DNA from 2 places in the Arsenophonus apicola genome. Region 2 is predicted to be linked to the other one. Evidence: predicted binding sites of a transcription regulator. Region 2 holds the regulator's gene; the other holds the start of a gene.
The links. Region 2 encodes sigma-54, which starts transcription at its own class of promoters, with help from an activator protein. Its sites were predicted from a motif close to GTTGGCACANNTTTCGCTNT; they were not measured.
Positions count from the first base shown of each region.

Region 1: a site for sigma-54 is predicted at 2,230-2,249, ahead of glnA (glutamate--ammonia ligase). Genes of this name have one in related genera too.

Region 1 covers NZ_CP084222.1:189,324-192,762, forward strand. Annotated here, with positions in the region: gene glnL (nitrogen regulation protein NR(II)) at 1-598, opposite strand, end outside; gene glnA (glutamate--ammonia ligase) at 746-2,155, opposite strand; gene argE (acetylornithine deacetylase) at 2,401-3,439, opposite strand, start outside.
Region 2 covers NZ_CP084222.1:2,938,699-2,942,137, reverse strand. Annotated here, with positions in the region: gene rapZ (RNase adapter RapZ) at 1-543, opposite strand, end outside; gene ptsN (PTS IIA-like nitrogen regulatory protein PtsN) at 611-1,078, opposite strand; gene hpf (ribosome hibernation promoting factor) at 1,198-1,485, opposite strand; gene rpoN (RNA polymerase factor sigma-54) at 1,508-2,947, opposite strand; gene lptB (LPS export ABC transporter ATP-binding protein) at 3,010-3,439, opposite strand, start outside.

The sequences.
Region 1 (3,439 bases), 550 kb from region 2:
TTACCTGATGGATACTCTGTGTTGTTTTTGCGCCTTGGTGTTGAGGGCCAAGTAGACGATCAACTAGATTGCGTAGGCGATCGGCTTGCTCAATAATAACTTCGGTATATTCCAACTGTTCAGAATTAGAAAGGGTTTTGGCTAACAGCTGAGCTGCGCCACGTAAACCGCCTAACGGGTTTTTTATTTCATGGGCTAAAGTTCGGATTAAGTCACGTGATAGTATTTGTAATGATTGTTCTTGCTCGATACGGCGATAGTAATTGACCGGCGAAAATTCTAATAAAATAAAACAGGGTGAAATAGGCTGTGCACTGATAGTTACGATATAAGAGTGATTATTGATAACCAGAGTGGCTTCATTATCGGTAAAACTTAGATTTTTTTTTATTTTTTTCTGCATTAAATCCATATTAAGCGAACAATAATCAAAAAGTACCGGGAGCGGTGTTCCCAGCAATTTTCTTGGGCTAGCTAAAAAAAATTGGCGGCTAGCATGATTAGCGTAATGGACGATGAGTTTATGATCCAGTAATAGAATATTATGTAATAAGCAATCTAAAATATGATCGGCAATTGGTAAATTATCAATTTTCACTAAGTTCTACTCCTGCACCTTTTTAGTGCATATTAACATATTTGAGTATAAACCAGGCGTTTTTGTTCAATAATTATGCAGAAAAAACCTCATCAAAAGATGAGGTAAATGTGACACAACAAAAAATACTCAGCGGAGAATGGCTTATCAAACGCTGTAGTACATTTCGAACTCTAATGGATGAGGTGCCATCTGAATACGTTGAACATCATTTTTTAATAAGTTGATATACGAGTCTATCGTTTCATCAGTAAATACTTCACCACGTTTCAAAAATTGACGATCAACAGCCAACGCCTGTAGGGCTTCTTCCAGTGAACTGGCAACTGTTGGGATCTCTTGTGCTTCTTCCGCAGGTAAATCATATAAATTTTTATCCATCGCTTCGCCAGGATGAATTTTATTCATTATTCCATCGAGACCTGCCATTAATTGTGCTGCAAAGGCTAGATAAGGATTGGCTGCCGGATCAGGAAAACGAACTTCAATACGTGATGCTCTGGGATTGGCGACGATTGGAATGCGAATAGAAGCTGAACGGTTACGGGCAGAATAAGCCAACATTACCGGCGCTTCGAAACCAGGTACCAAACGTTTATAAGAATTGGTGGTTGGATTAGTAAATGCATTCAAAGCACGTGCATGTTTGATAATACCGCCAATATAATAAAGTGCTATTTCAGACAACCCGCCATACTTATCACCGGCAAACAAGTTGGTGCCGTTTTTTTCCAGCGACATATGACAATGCATGCCAGAGCCGTTATCACCGACGAGTGGTTTTGGCATAAATGTCGCTGTTTTGCCAAAAGAATGGGCAATATTATGTACTACATATTTGTATATTTGTGTTTCATCGGCTTTTTTAGTCATGGTATTAAAACGGGTAGCGACCTCGTTTTGACCTGCGGTGGCAACTTCATGATGGTGTGCTTCGACAATTAATCCCATTTTCTCCATGGTGGAACACATGGCGGAGCGCATATTTTGTGAAGAATCAACGGGTGGAACAGGAAAATACCCCCCTTTAACGCTTGGCCGATGTCCTTTATTACCCTCTTCATATTGTGCGCCGGAATTCCAGGCTGCTTCGATATCATCGATATGGTAATAAGCACCAGAAATATGGTTGCCAAAGCGAATATCATCAAATACAAAGAATTCAGGTTCAGGGCCAAATAAAACTTTATCAGCAATACCGCTGCTACATAAGAAATTTTCGGCGCGTTTAGAAATTGAACGTGGATCGCGTTGATAACCCTGATGGGTATTCGGTTCTAAGATATCACAGCGAATAATTAGGGTTGAATCACTAAAAAAAGGATCTAGTACTGCCGTCTCGGGATCAGGCATAAGCATCATATCTGATTCATTGATTCCTTTCCAACCGGCAATAGACGAGCCGTCAAACATTTTTCCCTCTTCGAAGAAATCTTCGTTGATTTGGTGAGCAGGAATAGTGATATGTTGCTCTTTACCTCTGGTATCGGTAAAGCGTAGATCAATATATTTAACATGCTGCTCTTTTATCATGGATAAAACATGCTCAACAGACATAAAGCTTCTCCTGATTGGATCCTGTTTTGAACGATAGCGCCAAAAAGTTTTATTAAAATTGGTTAATTATTTATTAAGCGAAAATCATGCCAAATTATTTATAACCTAGAATAAATGCTTTTTGAATGATTTATTAATAAATAATCATAAATTCAATAGTAATTTGCACTATTTAAGTGCATTTAAGGTACTTTAAAAGCACAATAATGGTGCAATCAACAAGAGGAACACTGAGATTATTTTCTTTAATTTCCTATTTGTCGGTTATTTTTTAAACAAAAATGGGATATCATTTGTGATAGTAATGCAATTGTCGGTTTAATATATTTAATTTCAATAAATTCATCAGGTTGATGCGCTTGCTCTATCGAACCAGGCCCTAATATTAATGTTGGACAGCGTGTTTGAATAAAAGGCGCTTCGGTGCAGTAATTAACGTTTTGCGCTTTCTGATTTAATAAATTTTCAATTATTTTCACCATCTTATGATTGATTGGGCATTCAAAACCTGGAATTGGAGGATGTAGTTCCTTGATAATTAAGCGATCTGGCCAACGATGCTTAATTGGTTTAAGTGCGGCCTGCAACAATTCATCCAAATTTTGTAGTGACAGACCAGGTAGTGGGCGTATATCGATGTGTAATTCACAACAGCCACAAATTCGATTCACTGCATCCCCGCCATGAATATGTCCAAAATTCATTGTTGGATAGGGAATAACAAATGCCTCGTGGTGATAATCAGTTTTTAATCTATTTCTCAGTAAGATTAACTGACTAATGGTTTCATGCATCAATTCAATTGCATTAACACCCTGCGCAGGATCACTAGAATGGCCTGATTGGCCAATAATACGAATGGCATTGGCAATATGCCCCTTATGAGCGCGAATGGGTCGCAGTGAAGTTGGCTCGCCAATAATCGCCAATTCAGGTTGAATTTCAGCAGTTGTGGCAAAATAACGCGCGCCGGCCATGGTGGTTTCTTCATCAGCAGTTGCCAAAATATAGATAGGATGCTGTAACTGATGAATATCAATATTGCGTAAGGCATCAATAATAAAAGCGAAAAATCCTTTCATATCCGCGCTGCCTAAACCATATAACTTATTGCTATATTCCGTTAATTGGAAAGGATCTTTTGTCCAGCGGCCATCATCATAAGGAACCGTATCAGTATGCCCACAGAGTAGTAATCCCCCCTCTCCTTGGCCAAAAGTAGCCAGTAAATTGAATTTATGCCGGGTTTCTGGCACAGGTTGAATGGTTATTTTTCCACCTAGC
Region 2 (3,439 bases):
AAAGACATAATCTGCATCGATCGGAATACCATGTTTGAAGCCAAAGGATTCGAATACCATAGTCAATTCACGTTCTCGCTTACCTAATAAACGAGCTCTTAGCATTTCAGCCAGTTCATGCACTGACATTTCAGAGGTATCGATGACTAAATCAGCTCGTGAACGCAAGGGTTCTAATAAATCATTTTCCTCATCAATCGCATTTTCTAATGATAACTTTTTGCTGGAGAGTGGGTGTAGCCGGCGTGTATCGCTATATCTTCGGATCAGAGTGTTACGATCTGCATCAAGAAAAAGTAATTGCGGGGAAAAATTAGCCGGTAGATTTTTTAACGCTTTTTCGAAAATTGCCGGATCGGCAGGCATATTACGAACATCAATACTCACAGCAGCTGAAGTTTGTCGTTCAGCCAGTGTATTGGCTAATTCTGGTAGTAAAATAACGGGCAGATTATCAACACAATAAAAACCCATATCCTCCAGTGCTCGTAGAGCAACAGATTTACCTGAACCAGAGCGGCCACTGACTATCATCAGCACCATGAGTAATACTCCTTAAGTTTGTTCACAATAAAAAATCATTATTTTTGGCATAGATTTTTTAAAACCGTTATTCAGTAATGATTTGATAGAGTTCTTCATTACTTTGCGCAGCCCTTAAACGACGACATAAGTTTTTGTCAGCCAACCGTTTGGCAATTAAAGAGAGCGTATGTAAATGGGTTTTACATTGCTCTGAAGGTACTAATAATGCAAACAGCAAATCAACAGACTGATTATCAATAGCATCAAAAGCAATAGGTTCATCCAAATGAAGAAATACACCCACTGCGTCGGATGAATTACTGTCATTTAATTTGCCATGAGGTATTGCAATACCCCCACCAATACCGGTTGTGCCGACTTTTTCACGGGTTAGTAAAGAGTCAAAAACAATATTTTCAGGCACATTTAGTTCAATAGCAGCAACTTCACTGATAATCTCTAGTGCTCGTTTTTTACTCGTACAATGTACATTATTTAGTGTACATGATGGTGTTAATACCGAGCTTAATGATAATTTTTTTTCACTATTCATTGGATTTATTCACTTTGGGCAATTATACCAGATATCCATAATCAATATCTGGTATGAACGATACTAGCATCAATAATCTATATTTAGTGTCATATGCCCTTGTTGTTTAATAACACAAATTAATGTTGTTTCAATTTTTCTTTATATTTAGTAAGCTGGCGTGCCATTTTTTCTACCATGGCATCAATAGCAGCATACATATCATCTTCTTGAGCAGAAGCATGGAGTTCCGCTCCATTCACTTTCGCCGTTGCTTCAGCAATTTGATTAAATTTCTGTACTTTTAAAATTACATGAAGACCATTGATATGGTCAAAGTATTGTTCGAATTTTGAACATTTTTCTTCAACGGTTTGGCGTAATGCTTCGGTAATTTTAATATTTTGTCCAGTAATTTGAAATTCCATAGTATCTTCCTTCTCAGTTAATTCAAATCAGTTTTTTACGCTGATTAGAGGGTGGAATGGATAGAGACTCTCGATATTTAGCAACTGTACGACGAGCAATTTGAATACCCTGTTCTGCTAGTATGCTCGTTAATTTATTATCACTCAAGGGTTTTACAGGGTTCTCTGCCGCAATGAGTTTTTTTACTAGCGCGCGTATAGCAATAGAAGACGCTTCTCCTCCTGTATCAGTGTTAACATGGCTAGAAAAAAAGTATTTCAGTTCAAAAATACCTCTTGGGCTATAAAGGTATTTTTGTGATGTAACACGGGAAATCGTCGATTCGTGCATATCAACCTGATAAGCAATATCCGCTAGTACCATAGGTTTCATATGCTCTTCACCATATTCAAAAAATTCTTGCTGATTTTCAACAATACATTGGGCAACTTTTAATAAAGTTTCATTACGACTTTCTAAACTTTTTATTAACCATTTCGCCTCTTGTAAGTTGTTACGGATGAATTGGTTATCTTCTTCATTATTAGAGTATTTGCCTAGAGAAGCATAATGTTGATTGATTTTTAAGCGTGGAATGTTTTCAGTATTAAGGGCTACTTGCCAGTCATTATCTATTTTACGAACTAGAGCGTCTGGGACAATATATTGTGGTTCTTTAGTTTGAATGATTTGTCCAGGTTTAGGATCTAATCGTTGGATCATAGCGATAACTTCTTTCAAAGCCGTTTCTTTTAATTTAGTTTTCCGGCTAAGTTGCCGAAAATCACGATTGCCAAGTAATTCTAAATGGTCGTTAATTATTAGTTTAGCTTCTTTTAGAAAAGGAGTCTCGTTAGGTAACGCTGATAACTGAATAAGTAAGCAGTCTTGTAAATTTTTTGCTGCAACGCCAATCGGATCAAAGTGTTGGATCCGTTTTAATACAATTTCTACTTCTTCCAGGGTAATATCGCTTAGCGCTAAACCGGTATAAATATCTTCAATAGTGGTGCTAAAATAGCCGGAATCGTCGATAGCATCAATAATGGCGGTAGCAATTGCTGCATCTATTTCAGTAAAGGGGGTTAACGATGCTTGCCAGGATAAATAATCTTGCAATGTTTGTAACGTTTCCCCTTGGTAGAGGGTAAAATCATTGTCGCTAAAATTATTGGTTAGCTTTGAATGACTATCTGAAATATAAATTTCTTCCCAGTTAGTATCTAAAGGCAATTCGTTAGGCATCTCATTTTGTTCAATTGCTTCAAAACTATCTAGTGCCGCTGGCTCGTTATCATTGATATCTGATGTTTCGATTTCTTGGTAGAGGTCATCTTGTTCAAGTAAAGGATTGGTTTCAAGTGCTTGCTGAATTTCTTGTTGAAGTTCTAATGTTGAAAGTTGCAACAAACGAATAGCTTGTTGTAGCTGTGGTGTCATCGCCAACTGCTGACTGAGTCGGAGTTGCAAACTCTGTTTCATAAAATTGGCTTAACCTCTTGGGAATAACATAATAAAAAATTTACAACTTTAATGAGTCACGGTTAGAGGCGGAAACCTTCTCCCAAATAGACGCGTTTGACTTGCTCATTTTCTAAAATCGCTTTAGGGGTTCCATGAGCGATAAGATGACCTTGACTGACAATATAAGCGCGTTCACAAACATCTAATGTTTCTCTGACATTATGATCGGTTATTAACACGCCTAAACCATAATCTCTCAAGTGTTGGATTATTTTTTTTATATCTAATACGGAAATCGGATCAACACCAGCAAAAGGTTCATCTAAGAGAATAAATTTAGGATTAGCCGCCAATGCCCGTGCTATTTCCACTCGGCGGCGCTCCCCACCAGAAAGTGATTGACCGAGATTATTTCTTAAATGAGTAATACTAAATTCTTCCATCAATTCTTCGGCGCGTTGTTGTTTTTCTTCAGATGTTAAATCTTTACGAATTTCTAATACTGCCATC